DNA from 4 places in the Streptomyces sp. JNUCC 63 genome. Region 3 is predicted to be linked to each of the others. Evidence: riboswitches for the same ligand, from Rfam matches in the RefSeq annotation. Region 3 holds a riboswitch; each other region holds the start of a gene.
The links. A riboswitch is a leader RNA that binds a small molecule or an ion and turns the genes downstream of it on or off. The one in region 3 is predicted to bind cobalamin.

Region 1 (3,549 bases), 1.3 Mb from region 3:
CGATGCGCTCGCGCAGGGCCGCCCAGCGCTCGGGCCAGGAGAAGTCGACGCCGTAGTGGTCGGGGTGCAGCACACCCCGGGACGTACGGGTCTTCTCCCAGGCCGGAAGAGGGCCGATGGGGGTCCCCCCTGCACCGGAGCTTGTCGTAGGTGCTTGGGGGCGCTCGGCGAGATCGGTGGAGGCCTCGTACGCGGCGAGCATGATCCGCTCGGCGATCCGGGTGGACAGGGCCTTCGCCTCCGGGGAGTCGAAGGGCAGCCGCAGCTTGAAGAACACGTCCTGCAGGCCCATGGCGCCCAGACCCACCGGGCGCCACCGGGCGTTGGACCGGCCCGCCTGCTCGGTCGGATAGAAGTTGATGTCGACCACCCGGTCCAGGAACGTGACGGCGGTACGCACCGTCTCGTCCAGCCGCTCCCAGTCGATGTCCCCGTCGTGCACGAACGCGCCCAGGTTGACCGACCCGAGGTTGCAGACCGCCGTCTCGCCGTCGTCCGTGACCTCCAGGATCTCCGTGCACAGGTTGGAGGAGTGGATCACGTGGCCCGGCTCGGCCGTCTGGTTGGCGGTGCGGTTGGCGGCGTCCTTGAAGGTCATCCAGCCGTTGCCGGTCTGCGCCAGGGTGCGCATCATGCGGCCGTACAGGTCGCGGGCCGGCATCGTCTTCCTCGCCAGGCCCCTCGCCTCCGCGGCCCGGTACGCGGCGTCGAACTCCTCGCCCCACAGATCGGTCAGCTCGGGCACGTCGGAGGGGGAGAACAGCGACCACCGCTCGTCGGCGTTCACCCGGCGCATGAACTCGTCCGGGACCCAGTGCGCGAGGTTCAGGTTGTGCGTACGGCGGGCGTCCTCGCCGGTGTTGTCCCGCAGCTCCAGGAACTCCTCGATGTCCGAGTGCCAGGTCTCCAGGTAGACCGCCGCCGCGCCCTTGCGCCGGCCGCCCTGGTTCACGGCGGCCACCGAGGCGTCCAGGGTCTTCAGGAACGGCACGATGCCGTTCGAGTGCCCGTTGGTGCCGCGGATCAGCGAACCGCGCGAGCGGATGCGGGAGTAGGCGATGCCGATGCCGCCGGCGTGCTTGGACAGACGGGCGACCTGGTGGTAGCGCTCGTAGATCGAGTCCAGCTCGTCCCTGGGGGAGTCCAGCAGATAGCAGGACGACATCTGGGGGTGTCGGGTGCCGGAGTTGAACAGCGTGGGGGAGGAGGGCAGGTAGTCGAGGCGGCTCATCAGCCCGTACAGTGCCGCGACTTCGTCGAGGGAGCGCGCGGTGTCGTCCTCGGCGAGGCCGCTCGCCACCCGCAGCATGAAGTGCTGGGGCGTCTCGATCACCTTGCGGGTGATCGGGTGCCGCAGCAGGTAGCGGCTGTGCAGGGTGCGCAGGCCGAAGTAGCCGAAGCGGTCGTCGGCGGCCGGGTCGACCAGCGCGTCCAGGCGCTCGCCGTGCACGCGGACGAACGCGGCGGTCCGGTCGGCGATCAGGCCCTCGCGGTGGCCGACGGCGATGGACCCGGTGAACGACGTGACGCCCTGGGAGGCGGCCTCGGCGCGGATGCCGATGGTCAGCAGCCGGGCGGCCAGCCGCGAGTAGGAGGGGTCCTCGGAGATGAGCCCGGCGGCCGCCTCCGTGGCCAGCTCGCGCAGCTCGGCCTCGTCGGCGTGCGCCGACCGGCCGCGCAGCGCGGCGGCGGCGACCCGGCCGGGGTCGGCGTCGGGGAGGTCGGCGGTCAGCTCGGTCAGGGTCCGCAGCAGTGCGGTGCCGGGACTGTCGGGCTCCGGGGCCGCGGCTGAGGCCGGGTCGGCTGGCGCGATGGTCACGTGGGGTCTCCCTCGCTCGGCACGGGGCCTCGCCGAGGGCAGGGGGCAGCACACGAGCGCACGTGGCGTCGCGTCCACCGGCCCATTCCACGAGGCCCGGACGTCAGGGCACCCGGACCGGACGGCCGGGCGCACTGTCGGCAGGTCCTCGGACTGACGCACGTACACGGCCATGCGGGCATACGTGTACGAGTACACCGTTGCGGGACAGTTCCGGATTCGCACCGGATTCCCCTGCGGTGACAGCGAGCATGAGCATACATGTCGTGTCGGGCGGGGGAAGACACCCCCAGATGTTGTGCCGAGTCCGTGTCAGGGCGGCAACTCGGCGTCAGCTCAGGTTCAGTTCGTAGGCGAGCAGAGAGATGTCGTCGACGTGCGGCATCGGGTTCCAGTCCCGCTCGGGCGCGCGGACGAAGCCCAGGCGTTCGTAGATCCGGTGGGCGGCGCGCATGGAGCTCTGGGTCGACAGCACCACGCGGACACAGCCGTCCGTGGCCCGCGCCCGGTCCAGGCAGGCCCGCACGAGCGCCTCGCCGGCGCCCCGGCCGCGTGCCGCGTGCGCGACCGCGAGCATCCGTATCTCGGCCTCGCCCGGGCCGGAGATGTCGGCCATGGGGCCCCCGGTGCGCACGAAGGTCACGCCGCCGAGCACCTTCCCGTCCGCCACGGCCACCAGCACCTCGGCGGCGGCCACCCGCTTGGCCACGTCGCGCAGCTCGACGAGGTACGTGTCGCTCTCCCCGAAGTCGAGGAGCCCGTCCTGGAGATAGGCCTGGGCGGTGATCTCCCCGAGGGTGTCGTACTCGCCGGGCTCGACCGGCCGGATCGCGATGTCCATGGGGGTGAGTGTGCCGCACGGGTACGACAGCGGGCCGCCGGTTCTCCTCCGGCGGCCCGTGCTGTGCCCGCTCCTCAGTGGGCGGCTCCCGCGGTGGCCGGCGGGAGTTCGACCTCGACCCCCGGGTCGCCCGCGTCCGCCGTGTAGTCCTCCGGCCTGGTCTCGTCGACGCCCTCGGGTGCCTTGACCGCCTTCAGGACGACCGTCAGGACCACCACGAAGGCCACGTTGACCACGAACGCCGTCAGACCGATGTAGCCGATCTCGCCGATGCCCGGGATCTCCTTGGCCGAGCCGCCGAAGTGCTTCTGCGTCGGCGAGGCGACCCCGTAGGCCGCGACCGTGCCGTAGACCATGCCGACCGCCCAGCCCGCCAGCAGCGCCCAGCGGTGGAACCAGCGGGTGAACAGGCCGCCGACCAGGGCCGGGAAGGTCTGCAGGATCCAGATGCCCCCGAGCAGCTGGAAGTTGATGGCCACCGTCCGGTCCATGGTCAGCACGAAGGCCAGCGCGCCCACCTTCACCAGCAGGGAGACGATCTTGGAGACCCGGGTCTCCTCCTTCGCCGTCGCCTCCGGCCGGATGAAGTCCTTGTAGATGTTGCGGGTGAACAGATTCGCTGCCGCGATCGACATGATCGCCGCCGGCACCAGCGCGCCGATGCCGATCGCCGCGAACGCCACGCCCGCGAACCAGTCCGGGAACATGTTCTCGAACAGCTGCGGAATGGCGAGCTGACCGTTGCTCACCTTCACCCCGGCCGCGATGGCCATGAAGCCCAGCAGGGCGAGCATGCCCAGCATCAGCGAGTACAGCGGCAGGATCGTGGTGTTGCGGCGGATCACCTCACGGCTGCGCGAGGACAGCGTCGCGGTGATCGAGTGCGGGT
Region 2 (3,549 bases), 1.4 Mb from region 3:
GCTGGCCCTGCTGGCCCTGCTGGCCCTGCTGGCCCTGCTGGCTCTGCTGGAGCAGCGTCACGATCACCGTCGGCAGCGCCTGCTGCACGGACTGCTCCACCGCCTGCCGTACGCCCTGGCGCAGCGCGGTGTGCATCGCGATGGCCAGGTACGGGTGCGCCTGGTGGGAGATGCCCTGCTGCTGGAGCTGCTGCTGGACCTGCTGGATCTGCTGAAGCGTCTGCTGCATGCGCTGCGCGACCTGCTGGCTCGCCTGCTGACACGCCTGCTGGATGGTCTGCTGGATGATCTGCTGGATCTGACCCTGCGGGGCGCCGCCCTGCTGGCCGAACTGCTGCATGGGCGGGGTACCGGTCATCACCGACATGGATGCTCCGTTCGACGACATGGGAAAGCCGACATAAGAAGTTATGTTGGCTTATCGGAAGAAGTCCGACGGATTGAAGCTATGGTGGCGACTTCCCGGCCGCAATCGGACCGGCAGCTCTTGGAGAGGAATCCCCTGACCGGCTCCGGTGACTGGTGAACCGTCGGTGGCGCGGGCAGGATGGGTCGGTTCTGGTGGCGGACGACGGCGCGTCCGTCGCGTCCGCCGTGGACGCCGGGCCCGCCCTGGTGGGCGCACTGGTGACGGCGCCATGCCCCGGATGCGATGATGTCGGGCGACAAGGCGACGGCGGAATGAGGAAGCCGGTGTGAAACCGGCGCGGTCCCGCCACTGTGATCGGCGAGCGAATCCCGAACTGGCCACTGCCCCGAGGCGGGTGGGAAGGCCGGGACGAGCTTCGACCCGAGAGCCAGGAGACTCACGCGGTCGCCTCCTCGACGACAACCGGGGCGGATTTCCCCGGAGAGGAGAGTGGTGCGGCATGTCCGGGAGGCCGGCCGAAGGGCTGGGCGGAGGGCCGGTCGACGCGGCGCCCTGCCGGGTCGTCGTGTGCCGGGACTGCTGCTGCGGCAGTCCCAAGGTGACCGCCACCGATCACGCGGCACAGACCGCGCGTCTCGGTGAGGAAGCGCCCGTACGCGTCTCGGCGTGCCTGGACGTGTGCGACCAGGCCAATGTGGTCGTCGTCCAGCCGTCCGCCGCAGGGCGGGCCGCCGGTGCCCGGCCGGTGTGGCTCGGCCTGGTCAACGACCCAGCCGCGACCGAGGACATCGCCACCTGGGTCCGGGCGGGCGGTCCCGGTGTCGCCCGGCGGCCCGAGATCCTCGACCTCTACGTCTTCACCCCGCCGCGACGGCGCACTTCGTCCGGGCCGTCGTCCCGCGGCGACCTGTGACGCTCCGGGCACTCCCCTTCCCGCCGCTGCGGTCGGAGGCCGGTGACGGTTCGTACGACCCTCAACCCCCGGCCGCGGCACGCCTTCCCGACGACCGTCCACGCCACCCGGTGACCACCCCGGACATGCTGGTGAGAGGAACCATCCCATGACGACGGGCAGACGCCCACTGTCCTTGCTGCTGGCCACGGCCTCGGCCCTGCTGATCGCCGGCTGTGGCGGAAGCGCCCGCCAGAACGCCGACGGGACCGCGGGTGCCGCCGCGGCGAAAGGCTTCCCGGTTACCCTGTCCAACTGCGGGGTGACCGCGACGTATCAGCGCCCGCCGCAGCGCGCGGTGTCGCTGAACCAGCACGTGACCGAGGTGATGCTGGCGCTCGGGCTGGAGAAGTCGATGGTCGGCACGGCCTATCCCGACAACGGGATCCTTCCCGAGTACCAGGCCGCCTACAGGACGATCGAGTCGCTGGCGAAGGAGTACCCGTCCTACGAGACGCTGCTGACGGCCGAACCCGACTTCGTCTACGGGGGCTGGACCTCCGCCTTCGACGAGAAGGAGGGCCGCTCCCGCGACGCCCTCACCAAGGCCGGGATCAACACCCGCCTCAACATCGAGGAGTGCCCCTCGGGGCCGGTGACGATGGCGGTGATGGACCAGGAGGTCCGCGAGGTCGCCAAGGTCTTCGGCGTTCCCGAGCGGGCCGAACGGCAGTTGAAGCGGCTGCACGCCACGCTGGACGAGGTCGGGAAGAAGCTCGACGGCGTCAAGCCGGTGAAGCTCTTCGTCTACGACAGCGGTGACAGGACCGCCCTCACCGCCGGGGGCGCGGGCATGGGCAACGACATGATCGAGCGGGCCGGCGGGACGAACCTCTTCGCCGACGTCGACAAGGCGTTCGGTGACGTGTCGTTCGAACAGGTGGCCGAGCGGGCACCCGAGGCCGTCGTCATCTACGACTACGGCGACCAGACCGTCGAGGAGAAGAAGAAGTTCCTGCTCGCCAACCCGGCGCTGAAGGACGTGCCCGCGATCAGGAACAAGCGGTTCGCGGTGCTGCCGCTGTCGTCCACCGTGCTGGGCGTGCGGGTGCCGGCGGCCGTGGAGTCACTGGCCCGCCAGCTCCACCCGGACCGTTTCCGGTGACCGACACGACGGAGACGGCCGACCCGGCCGGGACGGCCGGCGGCTCGCCGGCCGGGGCTCCGAGAGCCGCCGACCGCCGCCGCAGGCTCCCCTACGCCCTGGTGCTGGCGGGGCTCGGCGCCCTGGTGGCGGTGGCGGCGACGTTCGGGATCGCGGCCGGTTCGGTCGGCATCCCGGCGAGGGAGGTGTGGGACATCCTGCTCCACCAGGTCCACCCCGGCCTGACCGAACCGACGTGGCCCCCGGTGCGCGAGACGATCGTGACCGACGTGCGGCTGCCGAGGGTGGTGCTGTGCGCGGTGGTGGGCGCGGGACTGTCGGTGGCCGGGATGGCCCTGCAGGCGCTGGTGCGCAACCCGCTCGCCGATCCGATGCTGCTGGGGGTGTCGTCCGGGGCCAGCGTCGGCGCGGTGCTGGTCCTGGTCTTCCACGTGACGCTGTTCGGTGCCTTCTCACTGCCGCTGGCGGCGTTCTGCGGCGCGCTGGCCGCCCTGGTCGCGGTGTACTTCCTGGCCCGCTCCGGCGGGCGGATGACCACGTTGCGGCTGGTACTGGCGGGCGTGGCCATGGCCGAGGTGCTGTCGGCGGTGGCCGGCTTCCTGGTGGTCACCTCCAACGACCCCCACAAGACGCAGTCGGCGCTGCGCTGGATGCTCGGCGGGCTGGCCGGCACCACGTGGACGATGGTGTGGATCCCCGCCGGCGCGGTCCTGCTCGGCACGGCGGCCCTGCTCGGCGTGTGCCGTCCGCTGAACCTGCTGCTGGCCGGGGAGGAGGCCGCGGCCGCCCTGGGCCTGGACGTCCACCGCTTCCGGGCCGCGCTGTTCGTCCTGGTCGCGCTCATGATCGGCACGATCGTCGCGGTCAGCGGCCAGATCGGCTTCGTCGGCCTGATCCTTCCACACGTCGTACGACTGCTGGTGGGCGCCGACCACCGCCGCGCGCTCCCGGCCGCCGCGCTGCTGGGCGCGGCCTTCCTGATCGCCGCCGACCTGGCCGCGCGCACGCTGATGAGCCCCGAGGAGATCCCCGTCGGCATCCTCACCGCCCTGACCGGCGGGCCGTTCTTCCTCTGGCTGATGCGAAGGAGGACATGATGACGACCGGCCGTCCTGAAACGGA
Region 3 (3,549 bases):
CCGGGAAAATCGGGCAGCGGGAGGCCGGCGGCGACCAGGCCGCCGTACGGCTGCGGGACGGGCGCCGCCCGGGTGCCGTACCCGTCGAGGAGCTGCTGCGGCGGATCGGGATGGGGGTCCCCCTGCGCGTTCAAGAGATTGGGGGAGGGTGGCCGCGCGCGGCACCGGGCTGTGGGAGTGACGATGGGGGGTGGGTCCGGTCCGACGGAAGGAGCGCCCGTGGCCTCTCGGCCCACTCCCGTGGTCATCGACTGCGACACCGGCGTCGACGACGCCCTCGCCCTGCTGTTCGCCGTCCGCCACCCGGGCCTCGACCTGCGCGCGGTCGGCTGTGTCGCCGGGAACACGGACGTGGACCAGGTGGTACGGAACACGCTGACCGTCCTGGAACAGGCGGGCGCACCCGCCGTTCCCGTGGCCCGGGGTGCCGAGCGGCCGCTGCTCGAACCCCTGCGCACCGCCCACCACGTGCACGGCCGGGACGGCATGGGCGACCTCGGGCTGCCCGTGCCGTCCCGGCGGCCCGCCGACGTGGACGCGGTGATGCTGCTGCGCCACGCGATCCTGGCCTCGCCCCGTCCGGTCACGCTGGTCCCCACCGCTCCCCTGACCAACATCGCCCTGCTGCTGCGCACCCACCCCGAGGTGACCCGCAACATCGAGCGGATCGTGTTCATGGGCGGCGCGGTGGCCACCGGAAACGCCACGCCGGTCGCCGAGTTCAACGTCTGGCACGACCCGGAGGCCGCGGCGATCCTGCTCACCGCCGCGGTGCCGGTCACGATGTACGGCCTGGACGTGTTCGAGCGGGTGCTCGTGCCGGAGGCGGACGTACGGCGGCTGCGCGAGCGCGGTGAGCCCGGCGCCCGGCTGGCCGGGCGGCTGCTGTCCCACCGCACCCCGGCCACCGGCAACGACGTCCCCTTCGGCGGCCTCGGCGACGCGGGCACGGTCTGCTCGGTCGCCGACCCGGCGGGGCTGACCACCCACCGGCTGCCGGTGGAGGTGAACCTCGCGCCGGGCCCGGCCCGCGGGCAGACGGTCGTCGACCGCCGCCCGCGCCCGGGCGAGGCGGAACTGCACGGCGAGGCCCGCGAACAGCCCCTGGTGGACGTGGCGCTGGACATCGACGCCGAACGGTACGTCAAGCTGTTCCTGGCCACCGTGGAGGGGACGGGGAACGACTAGTCGGTGTCGGCGGCGGGCCGTACCGCCCACCGTTGTTCCACCTTCGCCGCCTTCCAGTACGTCACCGCCGCCGCCCACACCACGACGAACAGGCCGACGACGACGTAGCCCACGTTGTCCAGGTCGAGGCCGGCGATCCAGCCGGTGACGGCGTCCCGGAGGTCGAGCTTGTCGTGGAGCACGCCGACCAGCTCGATGGTGCCGATGAAGAAGGCGACGGCGATGGACAGGCCGGTGATGGTGAGGTTGTAGAACACCTTGCGGACCGGGTTGGAGAACGCCCACTGGTAGGCGAAGTTCATGAACGTGCCGTCGAGCGTGTCGAACAGGCTCATGCCGGCGGCGAACAGCAGCGGCAGGCACAGGATCGCGTACCAGGGCAGGCCGGCCGCCGCGCCCGAGCCCGCCATCACCAGCAGCGTGACCTCGGTGGCGGTGTCGAAGCCGAGGCCGAACAGGAAGCCCAGCGGATACATCTGGCCCGGGCGGGAGATCGACTTGGTGAGCCGGCCCAGGACGCGGTTCATGAAGCCGCGGGAGTCCAGGTGCGCCTCCAGCTCCCGCTCGTCGTAGGTGCCCGCCCGCATCGCCCGGAAGACCTTCAGGATGCCGACCAGGGCGACCAGGTTGAGGGCGGCGATGAGGTACAGGAACGTACCGGACACCGCCGTTCCGAGGACGCCGAGCGCCTGGTGGGTCCGGGAGTCGTCGTTCATCAGCGTGCCGGCGAGCTGGGCGCCGCCCGCCACCAGGGCGGCCATCGCCACCACGACGCTGGAGTGGCCGAGCGCGAACCAGAAGCCCACCGACACCGGCCGCTTGCCGTCGGCCATCAGCTTGCGGGTGGTGTTGTCGATGGCGGCGATGTGGTCGGCGTCGAAGGCGTGCCGCATCCCGAGCGTGTACGCGGTGATGCCGAGTCCGATGCCGAACGCCTTGGTGCCGACCTGGTAGTTACCGGGGACGACGAGCAGGAACAGGATGCCGAAGGCGACGATGTGCAGTGCGGCGATCACGGCCATCAGGCCGGCGGTCCTGAGGGTGTCCTCCCGGCGCCATGCGAAGGACGTCGGCCGCGCGGACGCGGTCCGCGCGGACGTCGGCGTGGGGGCAGGGTTGGGCAGGGTCATCCGGTCATCACGCTCCAGCACCTCGTGGATCTCCTCGTGAGCTGCCGTGGCCGGTCTCCTGGCTTACGGGGTGAAACGCTCTCCGTCCCTGCCTTCCCGGTCGTTGGACCAGTGGCCCGGCGGCTGCCGGACGGGACGGGAACTCCCCGATCACAGTGGCGAGGGCCGCTCCGGCATGGACCCTTGACGGGCCGTCACCGGATTCCCGAGCACCACGGCCCGCCCACCGTAGAGGTACGGACGGTCGCCTGCATAGCTGCACAGCTGCGCAGGTATGGAAGATCACAGGGTGGTGCCTGCGAGGATGGCGCCATGCATCTCGTCCCTGCCGACCGCGCCGGCCGTCGCACCATCGACGGTCACCGGGTGTGCGACGCCATCGCGGCGATCGGCGACGCCGGTCCCGTCCACACCTGGGCGGAGCGTTTCTCCCTGCTGTCCGACCCCAAGCGGCTCGCCCTGCTGCTGGCGCTGCACCGCGCCGGGCCGCTCGCCGTGTCCGACCTCGCCCTCGCCACGGACATGAACGACCCCGCCGTGTCGCAGGCACTGCGGCTGCTGCGGGCGGCGGGGGTCGTCGCGGGGGAGAAGGAGGGGCGCGTGGTGCGCTACCGGGTGGTGGACGCGGAGGTGGCGGGGCTGCTCGAGCACTGCGCGGCGGCCTGAACCGCCGTCTGCTCGAACAGCCCCGCGCGCATCACGAGGCGCGGTTCGCCGCCCGGCGCCGCGTGGCGACCACGATCGCCGCGCCGCCCGCCAGCAGCACCGCCGCGCCGCCGGCGACGAGGCCGGTGTTGCTGCCGCCGCCGGTCTCCGCCAGGTCGCCGCCGCCGCCGTTCGGGGCCGGGGCCGGGGCGGTGGTGGAGCCGGAGGCCGACGGGGCCGGGGTCTCGCTCGGGCTCGACGACGGGCTCTCCGTCTCGGAGGGGGTCTTGTCGGCCGGAGGCGCCGACTCCTCCGCCGGGGCCGACTCCTCCGCCGGGGCCGGCGGCTCGGCGGGGGCCGAGGACGGCGGGGTGGACGGGGTCTCGGGCTCGGGCTCGGTGGCCGTGCAGTCCTTGGTGCCGCCGTTCCAGGCCGCGATCAGCTTGTCCTTGATGACCGGGCGGTCCGGGCCCTTGGGCAGCTCACCGTGCTCGAAACCGTCGTTCGCGTCCGTCCTGCCGTCGAACTTGACCGCCCCGCGGTACAGGTCGATCTGCGCGAAGCAGCCGGCGTCCGGCACGGCGAT
Region 4 (3,549 bases), 2.1 Mb from region 3:
CGCAGACGCCGAGGACCGGCCGCCCTTCGGCAGCCCTGCGGCGCAGCGCCTCCGCGAGGCCCCGCTCGCGCAGCCACTGAAGCGCCCGGACGGTGCCCCGGGTCCCGGGCACGATGACGAGGTCGGCGTCGGTCAGCTCCTCCGAGCGGTCCACGAACCGTACGACGACGCCCGGTTCGGCGGCGAGTGCGTCCACGTCGGTGAAGTTGGACATCAGCGGAATCGCGCAGACGGCGACCCGCAGCACGTCCTCGCCCACCGGGGGCGCCACGGCCGACTCCCGCACCGCGCCCCGGAGCGACACCCTCCCCCGAGCTCTCGACTGCGTTCGAGCAGGGGGGACCCCCATCCCGTCCTCCTCGTCGATGCCGAGCCCGTGCCGGAAGGGCAGGACGCCGTACGTGTGCCGTCCGGTGAGCCCGTGCAACATGTCGAGCCCGGGTTCGAGCAGCGAGACATCGCCCCGGAACTTGTTGACCAGGAACCCGGCGACCAGCTCCTGGTCCTCGCGGGACAGCAGGGCGAGCGTGCCGAAGAAGGAGGCGAAGACGCCGCCGCGGTCGATGTCGCCGACGACCAGCACGGGCAGCCGAGCCCCCCGCGCGATCCCCATGTTGACGATGTCGGTCCGGCGCAGATTGATCTCCGCCGGGCTGCCCGCCCCCTCGCAGATCACCGCGTCGTACGTGCCCCGCAGCTCGGCGAGGCAGTCCAGCACCGTGCCGAGGAGCTTCTGCTGCCGCCCGCCGTGGTAGCCGCGCGCGCTCAGCTCGCCGACCGGCTTCCCCAGCAGCACGACCTGGCTGCTCTGCTCGCCGCCGGGCTTGAGCAGCACCGGGTTCATCAGCGCGGTCGGCTCGATCCGGCACGCCTGGGCCTGCATGGCCTGCGCCCGCCCGATCTCGGCGCCCTCGCGGGTGACGAAGGAGTTGAGGGACATGTTCTGCGCCTTGAAGGGCGCGACCTTCACGCCCTGCCGCACCAGCCACCGGCAGATCCCGGCCGTGACGACGCTCTTCCCGGCGTCGGAGGTGGTGCCGGCGACGAGCAGACCGCCGTTCATGACGTACGTCCTCTCCTCAGCAGCCGTGCGCCCGCGCACACGCCGAGCGCGAGCCAGCTCACGCGCCGGGAGAGCCGTACGGCCCGTTCGATGTCCCCCGCCCGGACGGCGCGCCCGGAGCCGTTGAGCACCGGGCGGTGCTCCACGCGCCCTCCGTAGGAGAGCGTGCCGCCCAGCCGCACGCCGAGCGCCCCCGCGAACGAGGCCTCGACCGGGCCGGCGTTGGGGCTCGGGTGCTTGCCGGCGTCGGCGCGCCAGGCCCGTACGGCACCCCGTGGGTCGCCTCCCGCGACGGCCGCGAGGGCGGCGGTGAGCCGTGCTCCCGGCCATCCGGCGAGGTCGTCGAGGCGGGCCGAGGCCCAGCCGTAGCGGCGGTAGCGGGGGGACCTGTGCCCGACCATGGCGTCCAGGGTGTTGACGGCCCGGAAGCCGAGGAGGCCCGGCACTCCGGCGACGGCGCCCCACACCACGGCGCCCACCACCGCGTCGGAGGTGTTCTCGGCGACGGACTCGACGACGGCCCGGGCGATCCCGTCGGCGTCCAGCGCCTGCGGATCGCGCCCGCACAGGTGCGGCAGCCGCGCCCGGGCGCCCTCGACGTCCCCGGCCCCGAGCGCCTGCCCGACCGCCCGTGCCTCCCGCGCGAGCGAGGTGCCGCCGACGACGGCCCAGGTGGCCGCGGCGGTCAGGGCGACGGAGGCGGTACGGGAGCGGTGCACGGCGGACGCGGCGAGCGCGGCCGTCACCACGGCGCCCCCCACGCACACCGCGGTGTGCAGGGTGCCCCAGCCGCGGTGGTCCCGCCACAGCACGTGTTCCACGGCACCGGCGGCCCGTCCGAACACGGCGACCGGGTGCCCGCGGCGGGGATCGCCGAGGAGCAGGTCACCGAGGAGGCCGGCGGTGGCGCCGTACGCGAAGACGCGGTCGGCACCCATCGGGTCAGCCGGCCGTGGGTGCGGTCGGGATGTCGCTGGTGAACCTCGGTCGGCAGCCGCGCATGGCGATATGTCCTCACTCAGGGTGTCCACGCCCTGGTTCGACGAGACCGGCGGTGAGAGTTCCTGGCTCCCGGGGGTTCTTCCCCGGTCACAGTGGCGGGACCGCGCCGGATTCGCACCGGCTTCCTCTCTTGCCGCCGTACATGGCCCCGGCAGTCCACCACGCCCCGTGAACACCCGTCAACCTGCCTTTGACCTGCGGCGGACCAGTGTGCTGAGGCCCACACCCGTGACGCGGCGTCAGTGGCTTGAAACAGCTGTTTTTTACCTCTTCCGCAGGTGTGAAGCTGGGAAGACTTCCGGCATGGACACCCATGGAGGCAGAAGGAGGTGGGCGTTGGCAGGCAGGGAGCCGTCGGGGCGTGCGTGGGTCAGGAGCAGTTACTCCAACCAGAACGGGGAATGCGTGGAAGCGGCCCTCGCACAGGGCCGCGTGCTCGTGCGCGACTCGAAACGGCCAGGGAACGGCGGAGACGGCGAAGTTCTCGCCTTTCGCCGTGCGGCGTGGTGTGGTTTTCTGGCTGGGCTGGGGGACCCGGAGGCGGGCGGCTCATGATCCGCCGGGGGGACGGGAGGCGCACAGATGCGAGAGCGAGCTGAACAAGGGACGGCGTCGGCCGGTGCGGGCAGTTCCGGCGGAGCGAAGGAGAGCCGGCACTCGGCGGTGGGCCCGCTGGCCCTCTTCGCCTTGGTCACCGGGGTCGTCGCGGTGGGGTTGGGAGCGCTGGCGGGGCTCCTGGTGCCCGGTGGTGCGGCGCGGGGTGTCGTCTGGCTGCTGGTGACCGTGCTCATCGCCGTGGCCGCCGGTCTGTGGTGGGGGCTCACCCCGGTCACGGAGCGGCTCCGGGTCCTGAACCGTGCCCTTGCGACGGCTCAGCTCCCAAGCGCGCCCCGTCGCTGACCCCGCCGGTCTCTGAGCCGCTGGAGCGTCGGCGCAGCGCTCTGCCCAGTACGGCGCTCAGTGCCGTGACGAGCGCGGCGCCGACCGCCCCGGCGACCGTCGTGGTCAGCGGGGTGGCGGCTCCGGAGGGAATGCTGGGGGCGACCCGGGTGGCGACGGCGAGGCTGAGCAGCAGAGCACTCGCGCAGGCGGTGCCCAGCAGCAGCCGGGCCGACAGCAGCCGGATCTCGTTGGAGACCCGGGCGCTCTCCAGCTCGATGAGCCCCTGGAGCCATTCCGGCTGCTTGATCGCCTCGACCTTGACGGCGTTGTCGTCGAGTGGAACAGCGTTCTCCGGTTCGACGTCCCCCGTGCGCAGGCGTTGCCACCACGCTCGTATTCCGAAGACCGCCATGGCCCTCCCACCCCGTTCCCGCCCGGGTCGTCCCGCCCGGGGTCAGCTGTTGTCCAGACTCTCCCTGACCGCGGCGAGCAGCTCAGTCATCCGGTCGCCCTCGTACGCGATCGCGCCGATGTCTTCGAAACATTCCTGGAAGCGGACCATCAGCGCCAGGTCGTCACGGCTCGACAGGCCGCCTCCCGGG

Region 1: it holds a riboswitch for cobalamin, as region 3 does, so the genes downstream of both, ACX25U_RS11935 (ribonucleoside-diphosphate reductase subunit alpha) here and nicT (Nickel transporter NicT) in region 3, are expected to answer to the same signal.
Region 2: it holds a riboswitch for cobalamin, as region 3 does, so the genes downstream of both, ACX25U_RS11560 ((2Fe-2S) ferredoxin domain-containing protein) here and nicT (Nickel transporter NicT) in region 3, are expected to answer to the same signal.
Region 4: it holds a riboswitch for cobalamin, as region 3 does, so the genes downstream of both, ACX25U_RS28085 (cobalamin biosynthesis protein) here and nicT (Nickel transporter NicT) in region 3, are expected to answer to the same signal.

The regions. Positions count from the first base shown of each region.
Region 1 covers NZ_CM135963.1:2,658,705-2,662,253, reverse strand. Annotated here, with positions in the region: gene ACX25U_RS11935 (ribonucleoside-diphosphate reductase subunit alpha) at 1-1,819, opposite strand, end outside; cobalamin riboswitch at 1,942-2,078, opposite strand; gene ACX25U_RS11930 (GNAT family N-acetyltransferase) at 2,151-2,660, opposite strand; gene mctP (monocarboxylate uptake permease MctP) at 2,735-3,549, opposite strand, start outside.
Region 2 covers NZ_CM135963.1:2,578,146-2,581,694, reverse strand. Annotated here, with positions in the region: gene ACX25U_RS11565 (hypothetical protein) at 1-367, opposite strand, end outside; cobalamin riboswitch at 639-828, shown strand; gene ACX25U_RS11560 ((2Fe-2S) ferredoxin domain-containing protein) at 870-1,283, shown strand; gene ACX25U_RS11555 (ABC transporter substrate-binding protein) at 1,432-2,427, shown strand; gene ACX25U_RS11550 (FecCD family ABC transporter permease) at 2,424-3,524, shown strand; gene ACX25U_RS11545 (ABC transporter ATP-binding protein) at 3,521-3,549, shown strand, end outside.
Region 3 covers NZ_CM135963.1:3,978,305-3,981,853, forward strand. Annotated here, with positions in the region: gene ACX25U_RS18215 (hypothetical protein) at 1-134, opposite strand, end outside; gene ACX25U_RS18220 (nucleoside hydrolase) at 184-1,188, shown strand; gene nicT (Nickel transporter NicT) at 1,185-2,318, opposite strand; cobalamin riboswitch at 2,350-2,550, opposite strand; gene ACX25U_RS18230 (ArsR/SmtB family transcription factor) at 2,631-2,984, shown strand; gene ACX25U_RS18235 (LAETG motif-containing sortase-dependent surface protein) at 3,016-3,549, opposite strand, start outside.
Region 4 covers NZ_CM135963.1:6,108,322-6,111,870, forward strand. Annotated here, with positions in the region: gene ACX25U_RS28080 (cobyric acid synthase) at 1-1,063, opposite strand, end outside; gene ACX25U_RS28085 (cobalamin biosynthesis protein) at 1,060-2,001, opposite strand; cobalamin riboswitch at 2,103-2,241, opposite strand; gene ACX25U_RS28090 (DUF397 domain-containing protein) at 2,369-2,620, shown strand; gene ACX25U_RS28095 (hypothetical protein) at 2,895-3,359, opposite strand; gene ACX25U_RS28100 (helix-turn-helix domain-containing protein) at 3,402-3,549, opposite strand, start outside.